4 regions of the Mesorhizobium sp. M8A.F.Ca.ET.202.01.1.1 genome follow, and region 4 is predicted to be linked to each of the others. Evidence: riboswitches for the same ligand, from Rfam matches in the RefSeq annotation. Region 4 holds a riboswitch; each other region holds the start of a gene.
What was found. Region 4 has a riboswitch for cobalamin ahead of EN845_RS15955 (CbtB domain-containing protein). Riboswitches for the same ligand answer to the same signal wherever they lie in the genome.
Positions count from the first base shown of each region.

Region 1 (5,141 bases), on a different contig from region 4:
GGCGGTCGGCAACGCGCGGCGCACTTCGAAGCCGCCAATATCCTTGGCGTTGGGGATGACCATCAACTCGATCTGGTCGCTGGCGAAGGCATCGCCGGCCTCAGGGTCTTTCCCCGGGAAGAAGCTCATGAACTCTCCTGGTCAGCGCTCGGTGGCTGCCTCAGCCGCATCAGGCAAAGCGGATCGCGGCCTTTGCTCTTAGTTTGGCCGCCACCTCTTCGCGATTGCGCGGATGCTGGTGGGTTTCGAGGGAATCAAGCAATTCGCGTGCCGATGCCGCGATGGCTTCGACAGCATGATCGAACGCATGCTGGTTCTGTTTCGACGGCCGCGTCGTTCCACTCAGCTTGCGGACAAACTGGAGTGCCGCGTCGCGGACTTCGTCGTTGGTTGCCGGCGGATCAAAATTGAACAGGGTCTTGATGTTTCTGCACATCGTTTCCAAACCTCCTCTTGTCCGTTTCAATCGGGACGAACTGTATCCTCAATCATGATCGTGTCCAAAAATCGGTAAGACTGCGAGGGCGCCTTAGTCCGCGTCGAGCGGCTCGGTTCCAACCGGCTTGCCATCGCGCGACAGCCTGATCTTCTCGACCTTGTCCTCGGCTGCCTTCAGCAAGCGGTCGCAATGCGCCTTCAGCGCCTCGCCGCGCTCGTAGATCCGGATCGACTGGTCGAGCGGCACGTCGCCGCGCTCCAGATCATCGACGATCTTCTCCAGCGCGTCGAGTGCCTGTTCGAAGCTCATCGCCTTGACGTCTTCGTTGATCTCACCGCTCATCATTCATCCTTTCATCAGTCGCCCGACATGGGCGGCGACCGAAAATGCCAATCCTTGCAGATCGTAGCCACCCTCGAGCAGGCTGACGAGCCGGTTGCCGCCGTGGCGTGCGGCGCGCTGCATCAGTTGGCCGGTCGCCCAGTCGAAATCGTCCTCGGTCAGATTGATCTCGGCCAGCGGGTCGCGGTGGTGCGCGTCGAAGCCGGCCGAAATGATGATCAGGTCGGGGGCGAAATTGTCGAGCGATGGCAGCACGCGCGACAGGAAGGCATCGCGAAACACCTCGCTGCCGGTCTGTGGCGCCAGCGGCGCGTTGACGATGTTGCCGGCACCGGTCTCGTTCTTCGCCCCGGTGCCCGGGTACAACGGCATCTGGTGCGTCGAGCAATAGAGCACCGACGGATCGTCCCAGAAAATATCCTGCGTGCCGTTGCCGTGATGCACGTCCCAGTCGACGACGGCGACACGCTCGGCGCCGTGCCTCTTCTGCGCGTAGCGGGCAGCGATCGCGGCCGTGTTGAAGAAGCAGAAGCCCATTGCCGTGGTCTTTTCGGCATGGTGGCCAGGCGGACGGGCGGCGACGAAGACATTGTCGGCGCGGCCCGCAAAGACGTCGTCGACGGCGGCGTTGGCGGCGCCGATCGCCGTGATCGCGGCCTGCCAGCTCTTCGGGCTGGCGGTGGTGTCGGCGTCGATGTGGGCAATGCCTTCGTGGGGGATGGCGGCGCGGACACGCGCGACGAAATCGGCGGGATGCGCATAGAGGATCGTCGCCTCGTCGCCTTGCGGTGCCTCGACGCGGTCGAGCGCGGCAAAAGCTTCGTCGTCGAGCACGCGCTCGATGGCGCGCAGGCGGTCGGGCCGCTCGGGGTGACCCGGCGGGGTGATGTGTTCGAGAAAGATGGGGTGCGTGTAGAGACGGGTAGCCATCTCCCCTATCTAGTGCCCCGGCGCCGTAATGGCCATGCGCAGCGGCTTGATCGCTGGGGAAAATCACGCCTGCGTCCATTGGCGTCGCTGCGGGGATTGGCGGCGCTGGGGCTTCGGCGTAAGGTTGCCGCCACTGCCTGGTGCCTGCCGGTCTGTTTGTTTTAGCCGCATTCTGCGACGCCAAATGATTTCACTTGGCTGCAAATGCTCCGGCGGGAGAATCGGGAACACGGTTGAATTCCGTGGCGTGCCCAACGCTGTAAGGGGGACCGCGCCGGTAAATGCCACTGTCGATGACGGGAAGGCACCGGACGCGGGTTGATCCCGAGCCAGAAGACCGGCCTGGCAGGCATCGTCATCCGCATGGTCAGGCGGATGACATCAGAGCGATGTGGGTCCTCTTGGACGCGCAAAGTTCGCTCTGAGAATTTGAACTGCTGCAATCGCAAGGGGATAAGCGATGCCGGAAGCCATGACCGCTCCAATGGGCGATGGATTTGATCAGATAGCGCGTGACGCGGTTTATCGCGCCATGTTCACGCGGCGCGACGTCCGCAGCCATTTTACATCGGAGGCGATCGACGATGCAGTGCTGGCGCGGCTGCTGCTTGCCGCCCACCACGCGCCATCGGTCGGCTTCATGCAACCCTGGAATTTCATCGTCATCCGCGATGCCGCGCGACGGGCGAAGGTGCGCGACCTGTTCCTTGCCGCGCGCGAGCAGGAACTGCCGGCAATCGAGGCAGACCGGCAGGCGCTCTACCGCAAGCTCAAGCTCGAAGGCATTTGCGAAAGCGCATTCAACATCTGTATCACCTGCGACCGCGAGCGCTCGAAAGGCTCGCCGCTGGGGCGCTGGCACAACCCGGAAATGGATCTCTACAGCACGGTCTGCGCGGTGCAGAATTTCTGGCTGGCCGCGCGCGCTGAAGGCGTTGGCGTCGGCTGGGTCAGCATCATCGAGGCGCAAGCGCTGAAAAGCCTGCTGTCTGTCCCCGACCACGTGACGCCGATCGCCTATCTTTGCGTCGGCCGTGTCTCGGAGTTCGCGCCGAAACCGGACCTCGAAACGCATGGCTGGGGCCGACGCCTGCCGCTGCCCGACCTGATCATGAGCGAGACGTTTTGCGGCCAGGGTGAGGCACCGCTCAAATTGGCGGTGGCGCGCCTCGACACCGTCGCAGGTGCGCCCGCCAGCCCCGCCGATCAGCGCGTCGCGCCGGCCGTGCCCCAGCGCGAGCCGCCGAAGGTGGAGAGCGCCTTGTCCTTGAGTTCCCGGAACTTCGATGAGGCTTCGGCCAGCCTGGCGTCCCAGGCCGGATCAGGCACCTGGCCCTCGATGGTCCTGAAATAGACCTGCATCAGGCAGGCAATGGCGAATGGCTCGATGAAGGCCGCCTTGAAAGCCCAGGCAAAGACGATGGCGAGCACGAAAGCCCAGCCGGCGAGTTGCCCGGGCATGACGTAAAGAATGGCGGCTGCCGGAGCCAGCATCAGCAGGAAAATCACGAAAGACACCCCCCACATGATGACCGCCAGCCAGACGGCGTTCTTGACCATGGTCTTGCCGTTCTGGGCGTAGAGCACCACGCCTTGGCGCGCCGTCTCGAACGGCGAGGACGAATTGATGCGGATGTTGTAGCCGAGAATGATCTCGTCGACATAGGTCAGCGACAGCCGGATCACCGTGTTGAGGAACGAGACCAGGCCGCTCAGACCGGGGATGGGCAGGAAGGCCGCGATGCCACCCAGCAGGCCGGTGATGGCGCGGATAGCGCCCTTGACCAGCTGGTCGACGACGAAAAGGATGTTCGCCTCGGCAAAGCGCTCGGTCACAACCTCTTTCGCGTAGGCGATCTGGTTCTGGCCGTCGGGAACGTCATGTCCGTCGATCAGATGCACCATGACGGCGATATGGCCTGCCTTGACGACGTAGAGGATGTATTCGCGGATCCAGTAGACGGCGATCGAGACGACGCCGAAACCGACCACACCGCCCCAAAGGGCAAAGGACAACGGTCCGTCGGGATCGGTGGAGATATGTCCGACGCCGTAGCCGACCGAGGCACCGGTGCCGGTGGCCATGACGTAGGCCAGTGTGATGCCGAAATAGACGACCATGCGAAAGACAATGAAAGGCCAGGTCCGCATCATGATGGACACCGACCTGCCGATATCGAAATCCCACATGCCCGATTCTCCCCTCAGAGATGGCTGGGGAGGATGCGCCCAAACCGGCTATTGTCAATTGCAGGCGGTGGCGGAAGCGCCACGGCGGCTCAGTTTGGCTGTGCTTCCGGTTTCTCGAGCAGGCCTTCGAGCAATTGCTTGAACGCCGCCACCACCTTCCTCGACGTCGCTTCGGGATCGTTCGAGTTGGCGATCCGCTGTGCGGCCTGACTGCTCGCACCGTTGATCAATCGCGCCGCCGTTTCGGGATCGACGCCCGGCACCACCATCCCCTCCTGTTGCAGCGCCGTCAGATGATCGGTCATTGAACCGACGCAGGCATTGGCATTCGACCATTGCGCCGGGTCTCCCAGCACGGCCGGACCGTCCCGGAACATGATGCGCTGGATTTCCGGCTCCAGTGCCATTTCGATGTAGGTCGTGCATTCGTCGACGAAATGCTGCCAGCGGGTCGGCGCCCTCGCCGCGACCTCATTCACCCGGGCGGCCATTTCCGCGTCGATCTCGGCGATAACCGCCTGCAGCAGTCCCTTCTTGTCGCCGAAGTGATGATAGAGGGCGCCGCGTGTCAGCCCGGCCGACGCGGTGAAATCGTCCATCGACGCTTCGGCGTAGCCAATGGTGCCGAAAGCCTGGCGGGCCGCCGTGATCAGCTTGGCTCGCGTCTCGGCAATCATCTCCTTGCGGGGTCTGTGCATTGTTCTGGACCTATCCACATACGTCTCGTATGCCAATTGACATACGCAACGTATGAACTACCTGACATTCATACGCATCGTATGTAATTGTCGCATCATCCTTTGTCGAGGAACCAGCCATGCAAAACCCCTATTCGGAAATCTTTCGAGCCCCCGGAACCAAAGGCTTTGCGGCCGCCGGCTTCCTGGCGCGCCTACCGATCGCCATGGCACCGATCGGCATCGTCGCGATGCTGTCTCAGACGCGTGGCGAATACTGGCTGGCCGGCGCGGTCTCGGCGACTTTCGCGCTGGGCAACGCTTTCGTGGCGCCGCAAATATCAAGACTGGTGGACCGTCTGGGCCAGACACGCATCGTGGTCCCCACCACCATCATCACCGTGATCGCCTTCGCGGTTCTCATCGCTGCAGCCAATCAGGATTGGCCGGTCTGGACGCTGTTCGTCTCGGCACTGGCGGCCGCGGCCATGCCCAGCATGCCGGCAATGGTGCGCGCTCGCTGGACCGAGATCTTCAGAGGACGGCCGCAGATGAACACCGCT
Region 1 covers NZ_SRUN01000015.1:96,871-102,011, forward strand. Annotated here, with positions in the region: gene EN845_RS27835 (pirin family protein) at 1-129, opposite strand, end outside; gene EN845_RS27840 (DUF2277 domain-containing protein) at 170-436, opposite strand; gene EN845_RS27845 (exodeoxyribonuclease VII small subunit) at 530-781, opposite strand; gene EN845_RS27850 (histone deacetylase family protein) at 785-1,711, opposite strand; cobalamin riboswitch at 1,890-2,072, shown strand; partial or broken gene bluB (5,6-dimethylbenzimidazole synthase) at 2,244-2,750, shown strand; gene EN845_RS27860 (hypothetical protein) at 2,918-3,901, opposite strand; gene EN845_RS27865 (TetR/AcrR family transcriptional regulator) at 3,991-4,599, opposite strand; gene EN845_RS27870 (MFS transporter) at 4,719-5,141, shown strand, end outside.
Region 1: it holds a riboswitch for cobalamin, as region 4 does, so the genes downstream of both, bluB (5,6-dimethylbenzimidazole synthase) here and EN845_RS15955 (CbtB domain-containing protein) in region 4, are expected to answer to the same signal.

Region 2 (5,141 bases), on a different contig from region 4:
GAGCGCGGCTGGATCGCCGAGCGGGAAGGCGAGGTCGTCGGCTCGGTCTTCGTCGTGCGCAAATCCGATCAGGTGGCCAAGCTGCGGCTGCTCTATGTCGAACCGTCGGCGCGAGGCCTCGGCATCGGCAAACGGCTGGTCGAGGAATGCATCGGCTTTGCCCGCGCCAGGGGGTACAAGACGCTGACTTTGTGGACCAACGACATTCTGACCGCGGCCCGGCACATCTACCAGGCGGCCGGTTTCAAGCTGACCGAGGAAGAGCCTCACCATTCCTTCGGCAAGGATCTGGTTGGACAGAACTGGGATCTGGAGCTGTAGCGGCGCCTCTATGCCTTGACCGGCACCCAGATCTCCAGCCCGCCATTGCCGGTGCGGGCATCGAATTCGGGCCCATAGCGCTCGAATTCCGGCGCGTCGGCGATTTCATGGCCGGAGGCCGGGAGCCAGCTGTTCCAGATCGTGTTGACCGTGCGCCGGATGGTCGAGATGTGCTCGCGATGCGTGAAAACGGCGTATTTCCGCGCCGGCACGCGCACCCGGTAGAAGTCCTTCGGCAGGTCGGAGAAGTCCGACACTTCGACGCCGACGACATAGTCGAAATTGCCGGCATCGTCGCCGTTGAGGCAGACACCGTAGAAAACGCCTGGGACTTCGCCGGGTATGTTGCCGATATAAGGGCTGAAACGCTGCCACTGCATCGGAATGCCGGCGCTCGATTCGCAGCTGTAGCGCTCGCCGAAGCCGGCGATGAGGAAAGGTCGGCTGGTCTCGAAGCGCGGTGGTTCGAGGCTGGTGAGCAGGGTATGGTCCATCAGGATAGGCTCCACGAGATCGAGTGTCTTGGTCGAACCTTGCGCGCGCACCAGTTCCGGCGTGGTGCCGAACTGGTCGCGGAAGGCACGGGTGAAAGCCTCATGCGAGTTGTAGCCGGCGTCGAGCGCGACGCACAGTATGTCGGGCGCGCCGCCGGCGAGCCTGCGCGCCGCTTCGGTCAGCCGGCGCGAGCGCATGTAACCCATGACGGAACGGCCGGTGGCCGCGCCGAAGGCGCGTGTCACATGAAAGCGCGACACGCCGCTGCTTTGGGCGACGTCGTCGAGCGTAACAGCCTCCGGCAGATGGCTTTCGACAAACCATAGCGCTTTCTCGGTCGGGTTCATGTGTTCCTCGCATGTGGCGTCTTCACTCTGGCGCCTCGTTGCCCGGCCAGTTTGATCGAAATTGCGCATGGCGCAAAATCGAAAACGGCAACGCTGTCAGGCGTGGACGTAAAGTCCGTGCACGCCATGCCGACGGCAGGCTTGCTCTCGTATAAGTTCTGTTATAACAAAACAAGGCAGTCGCCTTGCCTCGAAACCGCTCGCGGCATAGGCTGCGACTCGTGATGGTCCCCGAGCCGAAAGGCGAGGGGTGAAAAGGGAACGCGGTGAGACCCGGTTTTGGGGTCGAGGCCGCGGCTGCCCCCGCAACTGTAAGCGGCGAGCAAGATCCGGAACGCCACTGGCCGGCAAGGCTGGGAAGGCAGGATTGCGCAGAGACCCGTGAGCCAGGAGACCTGCCATCACTGAGTTGACCGGACGGGGTGTGCCGGGAGGAAACGTGGACATCGGTCTTGTCGGCCGGTCGACCAACATCCTTCCGTCGCCAGTTTTGAAAGTGACGGGAAGTTGGACGGCACAATCGATCGTATTCAGCCCAGCCCCATGCACCAGATCATCGTGTGCACCCTTTGCCGCGACGTGCCGACCGGCATCAGGTCGGGCGAAGGTTTGTGCGCCGAGTTGCGCTTCCGCCTCTCGGCCCAGCCTGACGTGGCGCATGGTTTCACGGTCGAGGGCGTGGCTTGCATGGCGGGTTGCGCGCGCCCCCTGACGGTGGCTTTCCAGGCACCAGGCAAGGCCGCCTATCTCTTCGGGTCGATCGACGCGCAGGCCGACGCCGCCGACCTCGTGCGATTTGCCCGGCTCTACGCTTCGCTTGCCGACGGCTGGTGCAATTCCGGACAACGTCCGCCGCGCCTGGCCGGCAAGACGCTTGCCCGCATTCCGGGGGCGGGCAAGCTGGCGGAAGGCAGTCGATGACAACGCCGCTTCTCGATGCGTGCGACCTGGGCGCGATAGCGAATGGCCGGCATCTGGTCCATGCGGTCAGCCTGTCGGTGACATCAGGCGACCGCCTTGCCATCATTGGCCCCAACGGCGCCGGCAAGACCACGTTGCTGCGCATGTTGTCCGGCATGCTCAGGCCGAGCTTCGGAGAGGTGAAGCTTGGCGGGCGGCGCCTGGACATGATTTCGCCCGCCAAGCGGGCCCTGCATATCGCCGTCGTGGGCCAGAGCGACCAACCGGATCCGCGTTTGGCGGTGATCGACTATGTCGAGCTTGGCCGCGTCCCGCATGCCGGCCTGAGGGGCCGGAGCGAGGAACGCGACATTGTGGTGGACGCGCTGCGCCGGACCGGCCTGTTGTCGTTGCTCGGCCGGAGCATCGGCTCGCTGTCTGGTGGCGAACGCCAGCGCGCCCAGCTTGCGCGTGCCATCGCGCAGGAGCCCAAGATCCTTTTTCTCGACGAACCGACCAACCACCTTGACCCGCGCGCCCGCGCGCAGCTGCTCGAACTGGTGGCCGGCTTCGGCATGACCGTTATCGCGGTGCTGCACGATCTGACCCTGGTGGCACCCTTCGCCACCAGGGTCGCGGTGATGAACGAAGCCCGGCTGCAGGCGCTGGCGCCGCCGCACGAGGCGTTGACGCAACAGCTGATCCGCGAGATTTTCGGCGTCGACGTGTTTCGCCTGCGCCATCCCACCGAGGATCGCGAACTGACGGTGTTCGACCTTCCGAACCGCGCCTCGCCGCCATCCTGATCAACGCCCCTCATCGTCCGACACGGTTCAACCAAGGAGCAAATCCGTGAAACGCCTTGCCTTCTCGCTCGCCCTCTCGCTGCTGGCCTCGACGGCCTTCGCCTTCCCCGTCACCGTCGACAGCTGCGGCAAGCCGCTGACCTTCGACGCTCCGCCGAAGCGCGCCGTCATCCATGATCTCAACATGGCCGAGATGGCCTTCGCGCTGAAGCTGCAGCCTTCGATCGTCGGCCTGACGGGCATCAGTGGATGGTACAAGGTCGGCCCCGAATTCAAGGCCGAACAGGGTGCCATTCCCGAACTGGCGCCGAAATATCCGACCCTGGAGAACCTCGTCGCCGTCGAGCCCGACGTCTTCTTCGCCGGCTGGTACTACGGCATGAAGCCCGGCGGCGACGTGACGCCCGACACGCTCGCTCCGCACGGCATCAAGACGCTGGTACTGACCGAAAGCTGCGTCCACCTCGACAAGAGCCGCCCGGCCGCCTCCATGGACCTGCTCTATGGCGACCTCGAAAAGCTGGGCAAGATCTTCGGCAAGGAGGCAGAAGCGGAACAGCTTGTTGCCGGCTGGAAGGCGCAACTCGCCGAGATCAGCGCCAAGGTCGGCAGCGCGAAGGGAACACGCGTGTTCCTCTACGATTCCGGCGAGGACAAGCCGTTTACCGCGGGAAAATTCGCCATCCCCAGCGCCATGATCTCGGCGGCCGGCGGCGACAATATCATGGCCGACTTGGAAACGAGCTGGGGCAACACGGACTGGGAGACGGTGGCGGCGCGCAATCCGCAATTCCTCATCCTGCTCGATTATCAGGACGGCGGCGGCTACAGGAAACTGCTCGATTTCCTGAAGGCGCACCCGGCGATGAAGGAGACGGACGCGGTCAGGAACGAGCGCTTCGTGGCGCTTCGTTATGCCGAGCTGACACCAGGACCGGCGAACATCGAAGCCATCGGCAAGATCGCCAGGGCGATGCATCCGGAAGCGTTCTGATGGATCTTGCCCGAGAGCACAAATCCGGCGTGCTTTCAGGGCACAGGGCCTTCACGCTGGCCATGACGGCGGGCGCGGTGACGCTCGTCGCTCTCGCGCTGCTGTCGATCGCTTATGGCTCGACGCTGATACCTCTGAGCGATGTCATCGCCGCCCTTGGCCGTGCCGTCGGACTGGACGAGCCTGAGATATCGGGCCCGGTCGGCAAGATCGTCGTCGACCTGCGGCTGCCGCGCACGATCCTGGCGATCTGTGTCGGCGGCGGGCTGGGCATCGTCGGCGCGCTTTTGCAGACGGTGACCCGTAACGATCTTGCCGACCCCTTCCTGTTCGGCCTGTCGTCGGGGGCCGCCGCCGGCGCGGTTTCCGTCATTACCGTGTTCGGCGACAGTTTCGGCATCTGGACCTTGCCCGTGGCTGCGTTCACTGGCGGCATCCTCGCCGCCTCCATCGTGCTTTTGCTGGTGGCGCGGGTGAGGGGGCAAGGTCCTGAGCGGCTGATCCTCGCCGGTCTTGCCGTTTCCTTCATGTTCACGGCCTTGACCAATTATCTGGTTTTTGCCGGTGACCAGCGCGCGGCTCATTCGGTCCTGTTCTGGACCATGGGCGGGCTCGGGCTGGCGCGCTGGGACAATGTATGGCTGGGGGCGGTGGGCGCCGGCACGATCGCGGCCTACGGGCTGTGGAGCCATCGCAGCCTGGACGCTTTCCTCGCCGGTGAGAGCGCCGCCGAGAGTCTAGGCGTGCCGGTGGCGCGCATGCGCAGGACGACATTTCTCGTGGCCGCTTTCTCGACGGCAATCCTCGTCTCGGTCGCCGGCGTGATCGGCTTTGTCGGATTGATGATACCGCATCTGTCGCGGCCGCTGGCCGGTCCACTGCATCTGCGCCTGATCACAAGTTGTGCGCTGTTCGGGGCGGTGCTGCTGCTGGCAAGCGATCTCCTGGCCCGAACCTTGCTGCCGCCGCAGGAACTGCCGATCGGCATCATCACCAGCTCGCTCGGCGCGTTCTTCGTCGTCACCATGGTTGTCCGAAACCGCCTGTGAAGACGTGCCCTCCGAGCGTTGTTGCGCACCGGTACACGTTCATCTGCCGCTAACCAGGATCGGATTGCAGGCCTGCCATGCGCATTTTGCCGGCTTTCATCGCGCTGTGGCATCTTGAATAGTAAGCACGCTTATTATATCTATCGCTTATGGTTTCAGATGGCATCGACAGATTGGGATTTTTGATCCACGACGTGCAGCGCCTGATGCGCAAGCGCTTTGAGGCGCG
Region 2 covers NZ_SRUN01000001.1:570,833-575,973, reverse strand. Annotated here, with positions in the region: gene EN845_RS03095 (helix-turn-helix domain-containing GNAT family N-acetyltransferase) at 1-321, shown strand, start outside; gene EN845_RS03090 (AraC family transcriptional regulator) at 330-1,163, opposite strand; cobalamin riboswitch at 1,372-1,581, shown strand; gene EN845_RS03085 (DUF1636 family protein) at 1,707-2,084, shown strand; gene EN845_RS03080 (ABC transporter ATP-binding protein) at 2,081-2,869, shown strand; gene EN845_RS03075 (ABC transporter substrate-binding protein) at 2,916-3,863, shown strand; gene EN845_RS03070 (iron ABC transporter permease) at 3,863-4,912, shown strand; gene EN845_RS03065 (MarR family transcriptional regulator) at 5,062-5,141, shown strand, end outside.
Region 2: it holds a riboswitch for cobalamin, as region 4 does, so the genes downstream of both, EN845_RS03085 (DUF1636 family protein) here and EN845_RS15955 (CbtB domain-containing protein) in region 4, are expected to answer to the same signal.

Region 3 (5,141 bases), on a different contig from region 4:
GGATCGGGCCCACAGCAGAAGATTTCGCGTTCGCGGAAATCGGGTGCCAGGAGCGGCAGCCGGATGGCGTCGATGCGGCCCATATGGCCGTACCAGCCCTCGCGGCTCGACCGCTCCTCGATCATGAAGCCGAGCGACAGGCCAGGCATGTGGCCCCCGAGCAGTTCGAGTTCCTTGCGGAAGATGATTTCTTCCGGGCGCCGCGCGCAGTTGACGAAACCGACATCGGTCCATGGCGCACAGTCGTTCAGCCAGCGCAGCATCGACATCATCGGCGTCACGCCGGAGCCGGCCGAGACGAACAGATATTTCGCCGCCGGATGGCTGTGCAGTGAAAAGTCGCCGCCCGGTCCATAGGCCTTGACGTGCGAGCCGGGCGCCAGGTGATCGAACATCCAGCGTGTGCCGATGCTGCCCGCCTGCGCCTTCACCGTCACCGCGATCGAGAACGGCCGCGACGGCGACGACGACAGCGTGTAGGTGCGCATCAGCGGCCCATCCGGCGTCGGCAGTTCCAGCGTCACGAACTGGCCCGGCTTGTAGCGGAACCAGGTCTGGTTGTCGGACCGGAAGGTGAAGGTCTTGACGTCGGGCGCCTCGTCGCTGACACCGGTCACTTCCAGCACCTGCAGCCTGTCGTTCCAGGGCGCCATCTGGTCGAGATGGCGATAGAGGCCAAGGTCGGTCATCGCATTCATCCCTGCATACCTTTCATTTTGCGGATGTCGTGATCCCAAAACCGCTGCACACTTTTGGGTGACATGCGCTAGGCGACGCTGCGCAGCGCCGGCCGCCCGCCTTCGGCCAGGCGCGGACCGATGAAGCGGGCATACCAGTCGACGAACTGGATGACGCCGCCTTCATGCAGCTCCGAATACGGGCCGGGTTCATAGGCCGGCGACAGGATACCGAAAGCGTTCTCCTCGACGATCCGGCGGTCCTGGTCGTTGGTCTCGGTCCAGACATGGGTGAGTTCGGCGAGATCGTAGTCGACACCCTCGACCGCGTCCTTGTGCACCAACCACTTCGTCGTCACTGCCGTTTCGGTGGCGCTGACCGGCAGCACGCGGAAGGTGACGGCATGATCAACGAGGATGTGGTTCCAGGTCGTCGGGTAGTGATAGTGCATCAGCGTGCCGATGCGGTCGGCCGAAACGCTGTCGGACAGGTCCTTCCTCACCGCCCGCTTGCCGGTCATCGTGTAGCTCTGGGCGTCGCGCAGCAGCGGCGCGCGGGTGGCGCGGTATTGCCCGGCCGGGTCGATGCGGAATTTGCTGGGCAGGCCAACAGCTTCGCACTTCGCCCAGTGCGCCAGCATCTCCGGATCGCTGTCGGCGCCTTGCACGCCGGTCACGGTCGGTGCTTCCGGGAAGGTCTTGCACAGTTCGGGATGATTGCCCGCGCAATGATAGCATTCGCGGTTGTTTTCCCAGACCAGCTTCCAATTGCCCTTCTCGATGATCGTGCTCTCGAAGGCGATCTTGGCCTCGCTCAGCCGGTGCGGCTTGAGATAGGGCTCGATCATCGCCCGCATCGGCGCGAAGTCGGCCGGCTCCTTGGCCAGGCAGATGAAGACATAGCCGGCGACGCTTTCGCAGGCGACCGGCTTCAGCCCGAACTGGCTCTTGTCGAACCCCTCGGCCATCTGGCGGGCGAACAGCAGGCGCCCGTCCAGCTCATAGGTCCACTGGTGATAGGGACAGACCAGTTTGGCGGCCATGCCCTTGTCGCTGTTGCAGACGCGGCTGCCGCGATGGCGGCAGGAATTGTGGAAGGCGTTGATCTTGCCCTGCTGATCGCGCACCAGCACGATAGGATAGTCGCCGATCTGCACGGTGATGAAGCTGCCCGGCTTGGGCAATTCGCAATCATGGCCGATGAACAGCCAGTCGCGATACCAGATCAGCTCCATGTCGAGCTTGAAGTAGTCCGGGTCGGTGTAAAAAGGCTGTTCCAGCGAAAAGCCTTGTCTGCGGCTGTTCAAGAGCCTCAGCATGTCGTTGCGCGCGTCCATGTCCTGTCCTCATTTTCAAGGACTGAACTGGTGGTGATTGAGGAAGGACTGGACGCAGATCGGCGCAAAGCCGGACAAACACCATCCGCCTCTTGACCGCCCACCGCGATCAGTCGAGTTCTAGCCATCTCGGGCTGGTTTCCGGGCTCTGGAGTCGTCCTTACGGACCATCGCGACACCTTCCCAGGCTTACGCCCAGTGGTCTCCCGTTGCGACTTGAACTCCACCACCGTTGCGGGGGCAGCGCCGGAATCTGACCGGCTTCCCAATTCTCCGCTCCGTCGTCACGCAGCGGCACCTGAGATGCCTGATCTAATCACGGCAGGGTTTGCGACATCGGCATGAAAGCGACATCGCATCCATGCGGCGCGACACGCATGCTGGAACGTCGTGACAGGGGTCGCATCATCAAATCGCCTTCTGTCGCCAGGCGCGCCGGCACCGTTTTTTCGACCCCTTTGCCGGGGGCGAAAAGGTTAACAGTTTCGAAAAGTGACTATTAGCAGATTCTAAAATCGAACCGAACGGTTCGTTTCTGTTGACGGTGCGTGCAGGACGGTGTGAACGCCGAGCCTCCGATACAGTTGGTGATCGGGGTGCCATTTTTAGCTAACTGATTGATATAACGACAGAAAATAACAGATGTGGAAATCACTGGCACAATTTCAAGTGGTAGAGTCATGGTCCACGCTGAACAACTTCGTGATTGGAAACAGCAGAGGTCCTCTCCCACATCGGGGCGGTCCGAACGACGCGATTTTAATCCCAAGACACGCCGCTAGACGGACGGAAAAATACTGGAGTACCCAAAATGAAAAAGATTGTTCTCACTGCCGCCGCCCTTCTGGCCATTTCCGGCAGCGCCTTCGCTGGTAGCGACCATTACGGTTCGAACGCCGCCACCCCCGCTGCCACTGTCGACAGCTCGTACACCGCTTCGACCAGCAAGTCGGAGCCGGCTGCTCAGACGCCTGCCCAGGGCGCCGACCACAATCTCTTCGGCAACAACTAACAGCCGATCCCCGGCTTGCGGCGGGGCGACCCTGCCGCGCGGGGTGGATGCCACAAATTCAGGAGTACCTAAAATGAACAAGATCCTCATTGCCGCCGCCGCCGTCTTGGCCCTCTCCGGCAGCGCCTTTGCCGGCAGCGACAACTACGGTTCGAGCGGTGCCAACCAGGCGGCTGTCACGTCGACCGACAACGCGAACACCGCGTCGATCGGCAAGTCGGCTCCGGCCACCGAGGCGCCTACCCGGCCGGGTAGCGATCGCAACCTCTTCGGCCGTTGACGCCTGTTGCGAGTGGCGGGCTCGCTCGCCACTCGTGGAATTCAAGACGTTAGGAGTATTGGAAATGAACAAGATCCTCATTGCTGCCGCCGCCGTTCTGGCCCTCTCCGGCAGCGCTTTCGCCGGCAGTGACAACTATGGCTCCAATGGCGCCAATCAGCCCACTGCATCGTCGACCGTCAATGTCGATACGTCGCATACGGGTTCGGTCCGCAACAGCGACTCACCCATCTACAAGCTGCTCAACTCGTCCGGCGACGTGCAGAAGTCCGCCCCTCACGGCGCAGACCGCAATCTCTTCGGCAACAACTAACCAGCCGTCGTGATGTATAAAAAGAGAGCGGCGGGCCTGCCCGCTGCTCTCTTTTTTTGTTGTCGAGACATGGCTGGCCTCAGGCGGCTTTTGCTTCCGCTTCGTGCAGCGCGAACGACCGTCCATCCGCATCGAAGATATGAAGGTCGCCGGCATTGGCGGTCAACTGCAGCGTCGAGCCGCGCCTGACCTCGACATTGCCCGGCAGCTTGGTCACCAGCGGCAGGTCGGCACGGCCGATGTCGATATAGACCAACTGAACCTCGCCGAGCTGCTCGACATAATCGACCGTCCCCTCGAACAGATAGTCCGCACCACTGGCGATCGCGAGATCTTCCGGCCGCACGCCGAAGCTGACCGCCGCTCCCTTTGCCGAAGCAGGCGTCGCGATCGGCACCGTCGCCTTGCGGCCGCCGACATGGCTGATGATGGTCGGGTTGCCCGTCTTGTCGACCGTGGCCGGCAGGATGTTCATGGCCGGCGAGCCGATGAACTGGGCGACGAATAGGTTGCCGGGGTTCTTGTAGAGCTCCATGGGCGTGCCGACCTGCTCGATGTGGCCATCCTTTAGCACCACGATGCGGTCGGCCAGCGTCATCGCCTCGACCTGGTCGTGGGTGACATAGATCATGGTCGTGTTGGGCATCGATTCCTTGAGCTTGGCGATCTCGATACGCGTGGCGACGCGCAGTGCCGCGTCAAGGTTCGACAGCGGTTCGTCGAACAGGAACACTTTTGGATTGCGCACGATGGCGCGGCCGATGGCGACACGCTGACGCTGGCCGCCCGACATCGCCTTGGGCAGGCGGTCGAGATATTTGGTCAGCTGCAGGATTTCGGCGGCCTGCCGCACCCGTTTGTCGATCTCGGCCTTGCTTTCCTTGCCGATCTTCATCGAGAAGGCCATGTTGTCGTAGACTGTCATGTGCGGATAGAGCGCGTAGGACTGGAACACCATGGCGATGCCGCGCTTCGATGGCGGCACGTCGTTGACCACCTGGCCGTCGATCTTGAGTTCGCCCGAGGTGATTTCCTCAAGCCCGGCGATCGAGCGCAGCAAGGTCGACTTGCCGCAGCCCGACGGGCCGACGAAGACGATGAATTCGCCCGATTTGATGTCGAGGTCGATGCCGTGGAGAATGTTGAGATTGCCGTAGGACTTCTTCACTTGTCTCAAATTGACATCGGCCATTGATTTCCTCCCAGTGGTTCCTCAGATGTTCAGCCTATGCGCCCGAACCAGGCGCCGTAACCGCCGAGTTCGACCGTACCGGTGCTTGCCTGCCCGGAAAATCCGTGTCCCGCCAAAGGTTGCAGGGTTCGGTTGCCGAGGTCAACCTTCGCTGGCGCAGCGCCCAGATTGAAGACGCAGACGATCTCCTCATTGCCCGCCCGGCGGGTGAAGGCGACGGTGTCGCCCTGGCTTTCGATGAAGCTGATGTCGCCCTTGGCCAATGCCGGATGGGCGCGGCGGAAGGCCAGAAAGCGCCGGTAATGCTCAAGCAGCGAGGTTTCGTCACCT
Region 3 covers NZ_SRUN01000018.1:116,101-121,241, forward strand. Annotated here, with positions in the region: gene EN845_RS30330 (hybrid-cluster NAD(P)-dependent oxidoreductase) at 1-689, opposite strand, end outside; gene EN845_RS30335 (aromatic ring-hydroxylating dioxygenase subunit alpha) at 767-2,014, opposite strand; cobalamin riboswitch at 2,129-2,331, opposite strand; gene EN845_RS30340 (DUF680 domain-containing protein) at 2,826-3,026, shown strand; gene EN845_RS30345 (DUF680 domain-containing protein) at 3,100-3,306, shown strand; gene EN845_RS30350 (DUF680 domain-containing protein) at 3,371-3,619, shown strand; gene ugpC (sn-glycerol-3-phosphate ABC transporter ATP-binding protein UgpC) at 3,699-4,811, opposite strand; gene EN845_RS30360 (alpha-glucosidase) at 4,841-5,141, opposite strand, start outside.
Region 3: it holds a riboswitch for cobalamin, as region 4 does, so the genes downstream of both, EN845_RS30335 (aromatic ring-hydroxylating dioxygenase subunit alpha) here and EN845_RS15955 (CbtB domain-containing protein) in region 4, are expected to answer to the same signal.

Region 4 (5,141 bases):
TGGACCTACCGGCTGGGTGACAACCCGTCGATCCGCCCGGGCAAGACGCGGCCCGCCAATCCGCTCGCCAATATCGGCCGCTTCGTGGCGCAGCCGAGGCTCAGGCTCGCCTGGCTGATCGCCTTCGGCCGGTCCTGCTTCTGGACGACGTTTTTCGTCTATGGGCCGCTGTTCATGGTCATCACCGGGCAGGGCGATATCGCCGGCGGCCTGCTGGTCTCGGCCGGCAACGCGCTTTTGTTCATGGCTATCTTCTGGGGCAAGGCAGGAAAGCGCTTTGGCGGCCGGCGCACCATGACGTTTGCCTATTTCGCCATGTCGGCATCGCTGCTGGCCGCCGGCACGATCGGAGCGACAGCACCGTTGCTGACCGGCGCCTTCCTGTTGTGCGGCGCCTTCTTCACCATCGCGCTCGACGCCCTGGGTTCGACCGCCTTCATGCGCTCGGTACGCTCCTATGAGCGGGCGCAGATGGCGGCGGTCTACCGCACCTATCTCGATTTTTCCGAACTGACGCCGCCGCTGGTCTATTCGGTGGTGCTGGCGTTCTTCGGCCTGGGATCGGTGTTCGTCACCCTCAGCCTGCTGGCGGCGTTTTGCGGCTTCATGACCTGGCGCTACCTGCCGAAGTCCCTGTAGGTATGTCGATATTCAGGTGATGCCGGCCTGACCTGAATCTCGACATACCCTCATGTCACCGCCGCATGGCGCTCGCGCACCCAATTGTGGAAGCGGTGCAGATCATATTCCTCGGGCATCAGCACGCCGGCTGTGTGGCGCATCGAGCGTAGGCCCTTCTGGTTGACCTCGCAGATGGCGGCGTCCTCCTCCAGCACCTGTGTGCCAAAGGTGATGATGTTGTCGATATCGGTCTCGGCGAGGGCCTCGGGCGCGAACAGCCACTCCGCGACAAGCTCCGTCTGTTCGGGACCGAGCGGCACCAGGCGCACGGTCCTGACATAGTCGACATGGCCGACGATGAACATCGAGGGCAGGCTGGTGGCATAGGTCTGGCCGGCGCTGCGTTCCGCCGGCTTCAGCCCTGAGAAGACCGGCCCGTGCGTCTGGCCGTCGCGCGACCAGGTCTGGGCGCCTGCGCGCAAGCCGCCGGAAAATTCCGGCGCGTCATTGTCGGCGTGGCGGAGCCATTCGGGATCGTCATGCCGGCTCATCAGGCCGCGGCCATAGATCGGCACCAGCCGCGACAGGTCCTTGTGGACGCCCGGACAGTGCAGGCACTCGTTGAAGTTTTCCCAAAAGATCTTCCAGTTGCAGTTCATGACCTTGCGCAGCACATGGCCTGAGACCAGCGTTTCGAGCGGCCAGTTGCCGAGGTTGCCGGACGCGGGATCGAAGGAGGATTGCGCCGAGCCGGCGGCATCTTCAGCAAGATTGACGAAGACGAAGCCGCGCCACACCGAGAGCGCGACGCGATAAAGCGGGTGATCGGCCTTGTCGAAGCCGTCAGGCAGCGATTTCGACGGCACGCGCACCAGCTCGCCGCGCAGCGAGTAGGACCAGGCGTGATACGGGCAGGTTATCAGCCGCGCTTTCAGGCGGCCCTCGCTCTCCTGGCAAAGCTGCGAGCCGCGATGGCGGCAGGTGTTGTGGAAGGCGCGCAGCTCACCTGTGTCGTCGCGCAGCACGAGGATGTCCTGCGTGCCGATGCGGAATCGGCGGAAGGCAAGCGGCTGCGCCAGATCGGCCTCGCGGCAGACGAGCAGCCAGTCTCTGTACCAGATGGCGTCGAGATCACGCTTATAGCTCTCCTGGTCCCAATATGCCGATGAGGGCAGCGTCGGCTCGGTACGGGTCAGCCCGTTATAAGGATCGCGCTCGCTGGCATTGGGCTGCATGGCTGGCTTCCTGTGAGGCTTGCCAGCCGACACCCGGCCATGAAGTTTGTCAATCAGGACGGGATGGGAGCGGCTTTGCCGATACGACGCTCCTGCGCTGGCGGCTGTCGGAATTTGGTTTGCCGCGCGCGGCGAATTTCCCTATAGTCACCAACGTCGTCGGTTCCTTTTTGGGAGCCAAGAGGGAATGCGGTGCGGGCGAGGTTTCGCCCAATGCCGTGGCTGCCCCCGCAACTGTGTGCGGTAGTCCTCTCCATATGCCACTGAAGGTTTTCCTTCGGGAAGGTGGGGAAGGGCGCTTATCCGCGAGCCAGGAGACCTGCCGGCGACAGGAAACTGACTTCGATGCCCTCGGGTGGAGGGTGAAAGGACAAGACATGACTACCGCTACCGTCTCCCTCGGCGCCTCCGTCTCCTCGCAGTCGCGCTTCATGCAGCTCGCGCTCGCGGCGCTGCTCGGCATCTTCGTCGTTGGTTTTGTCGGCTTCTCACACATCGATGCGGTCCACAACGCCGCCCACGACTATCGCCACTCGATGGCCTTTCCCTGCCACTAACTGGGATCTGACATCATGAACCTTTTTCGCAACGTCGTGTTCGTCGCGGCGATCGCGGGGCTCGTGGCCGGTGTCGTTCTCGCCTGCATGCAGGCCTATGCGACCGTTCCACTGATCCTGAAAGCGGAAGTCTACGAAAAGGCAGGCGGCGGCCATCATCACGACCATGGCGCGGCACCCGCGGCAACCGATACCGGCGCCGTGAGCACGGCCGCTCCGGCAGGCAATGCCATGAGTTCCGCCGCGCCGGCAGCGGAAGCAGCTGCTCCGGTAGCGGAGGATGAAGGCTGGGCGCCGGCCGACGGCTTAGAGCGTTTCGCCTTCAGCGTGCTTGCCAATATCGTCACCGGCATCGGCTTCGCATTGGTCCTGGTCGCGGTTTCGGAATTCGCAGGCGGCGTCGGCAACTGGCGCCAGGGCGTTTTCTGGGGTCTGGCCGGCTTTGCCGTGTTCACACTGGCGCCTGGCCTCGGCCTGCAGCCGGAGCTGCCTGCAATGCCGGCGGCCGATCTCCTGCCGCGCCAGATCTGGTGGTCGGCAACGGTGGCGGCAACCGCTATCGGCCTTGGCCTGATCGTGTTTCGCAGATCGCTGCCGTTGACCATCCTCGCGGTCTTGCTGATCGTCGCGCCGCACATTGTCGGCGCGCCGCAGCCCGACAGCTTCGAGACACCGATCCCGGAAGGCCTGCATCATCAGTTCGTGGTGGCGGTGACGGTGACAAATCTGGTGTTCTGGCTGTTGCTCGGCGCGGTCGTCGGCGTGGTTCGCGGGCGCTTCACCGGCCCGGCGACCAGCCTGCGCGACAGCTTTGCCTGATCTGGGCAAGCTGACCTTCATCATCGGTGGTGCGCGCTCCGGCAAGAGCGCGCACGCCGAAACCCTGGTGACGGCATTGCCCCCGCCATGGGCCTATATCGCCACGGCGCAAGCCTATGACGACGAGATGCACGAGCGCATCGCGCTGCATCGTTCGCGGCGCGGCGAGGGCTGGTCGACCATCGATGTGCCACTCGACCTTGCCGAAGCGCTAGAGGCGTTGCCGGATGGTCAACCGGTGCTTGTCGACTGCCTGACGCTGTGGCTGACCAATCACATGCTGGCGGATCACGACGTCGAGGCCGTGTGCCGACGGCTGGCGGACGTTCTGTCGCGGCCGCGCGGGCCGTGGTTCGTGGTGTCGAACGAGGTCGGGCAAGGCATCGTGCCCGACAATGCGCTGGCGCGGCGTTTTCGCGACGACGCCGGTCGGCTCAACCAGCGGGTCGCCGCGGTCGCCGATACGGTGCTCCTGATGGTGGCGGGGCTACCGCTCAAGGTGAAATGAAATGACCGAAGACAAGGGCTCCAAAGACCGGGATGAAGAACGCCATCGCGCCAAGATGGCCAAGCGCAAGGCGGTGCAGGACGCCGAGGTCGCGGGCAAGACGATCGAGAAGGGGTTGCTGATCGTCAACACCGGCCCCGGCAAGGGCAAGACCACGGCCGCCTTCGGTCTCGCACTGCGGATGCTCGGCTACGGCAAGCGCGTCGGCGTCGTCCAGTTCATCAAAGGCAAATGGCACACCGGCGAGAAGGACGCTTTCGCCGCCTTCGGCGACCGGGTCGTCTGGCATGCGATGGGCGAGGGGTTCACCTGGGAAACGCAGGATCTGAAGCGCGACATCGCGGCCGCCGAAGCCGCCTGGGCCAAGGCCGTGGAATTGATTGGCGACCCCTCGATCAGCCTTGTCGTGCTCGATGAACTCAACATCGCGCTGCGCTACGATTATCTCGATCTCGACAAGGTGGTTGCCGCGCTCAAGGCTCGCCGCGAGGGCCTGCACGTTGTCGTCACCGGTCGCAACGCGAAGCCGGCGCTGGTCGAGGCGGCGGACCTGGTCACCGAGATGGGGCTGACGAAGCACCATTTTTCCGCCGGCGTAAAAGCGCAGCAGGGCATCGAGTTCTAGAACACCAGGATTGCGATCACCGCGATCAGCCCAAACAGGCCAATCAGCAAATAGTCGGCGACACGATAAAGTTGGAGCGCCCGCCGGATGTCGCCGCTGTCGACATCGCGTCGTCCGTCTTCGCCCATGAAGACGTCGTCGACCACGACGCCGCCATAGCTGCGCGGCCCGGCGAGCGCGAGGCCAAGTGCGCCGGCCATGGCCGCTTCCGGCCAGCCGGCATTGGGCGAGCGGTGTTTTTTCGCGTCGCGCCGTACCGCCTGCCAGGCATTGCCGGGGTCGGTGCCCTTGACCAGGAAAGCGGCCAGCACAATCAGCACCGCCGTCAGCCGTGATGCCGGCAGGTTGATCCAATCGTCGAAGCGTGCCGCCGCCCAGCCGAAGGCCTCATGGCGTGGGGTGCGGTGGCCGATCATCGAATCGGCGGTGTTGGCGGCCTTGTAGGCGGCGCCGCCGGCCAGCCCGCCGACACCGGTCCAGAAGGCGGGGGCGACGATGCCGTCGGAGAAATTCTCCGCCAGGCTCTCGATCGCCGCCCGGCAGACGCCGGCGCGGTCCAGCGTTTCGGGATCGCGGCCAACGATTCGCGAGACGGCGGCTCGGCCCATGTCGAGGCCTCCGCTGTCGAGCGCGTCGGCGACGGCTTCGACGTGTTCGTAAAGGCTTTTCTGCGACAGAAGCGATGTCGCCAGAAGGACGGCAATGATCAATCCCAAGGGGACGAACCAGAGCAGGACAAGCTGCACGCAAAGACCTGCTGCCGCCGGCACCAGCAC
Region 4 covers NZ_SRUN01000006.1:249,597-254,737, forward strand. Annotated here, with positions in the region: gene EN845_RS15945 (MFS transporter) at 1-639, shown strand, start outside; gene EN845_RS15950 (aromatic ring-hydroxylating dioxygenase subunit alpha) at 690-1,856, opposite strand; cobalamin riboswitch at 2,000-2,198, shown strand; gene EN845_RS15955 (CbtB domain-containing protein) at 2,234-2,413, shown strand; gene EN845_RS15960 (CbtA family protein) at 2,429-3,232, shown strand; gene cobU (bifunctional adenosylcobinamide kinase/adenosylcobinamide-phosphate guanylyltransferase) at 3,225-3,740, shown strand; gene cobO (cob(I)yrinic acid a,c-diamide adenosyltransferase) at 3,742-4,365, shown strand; gene cbiB (adenosylcobinamide-phosphate synthase CbiB) at 4,362-5,141, opposite strand, start outside.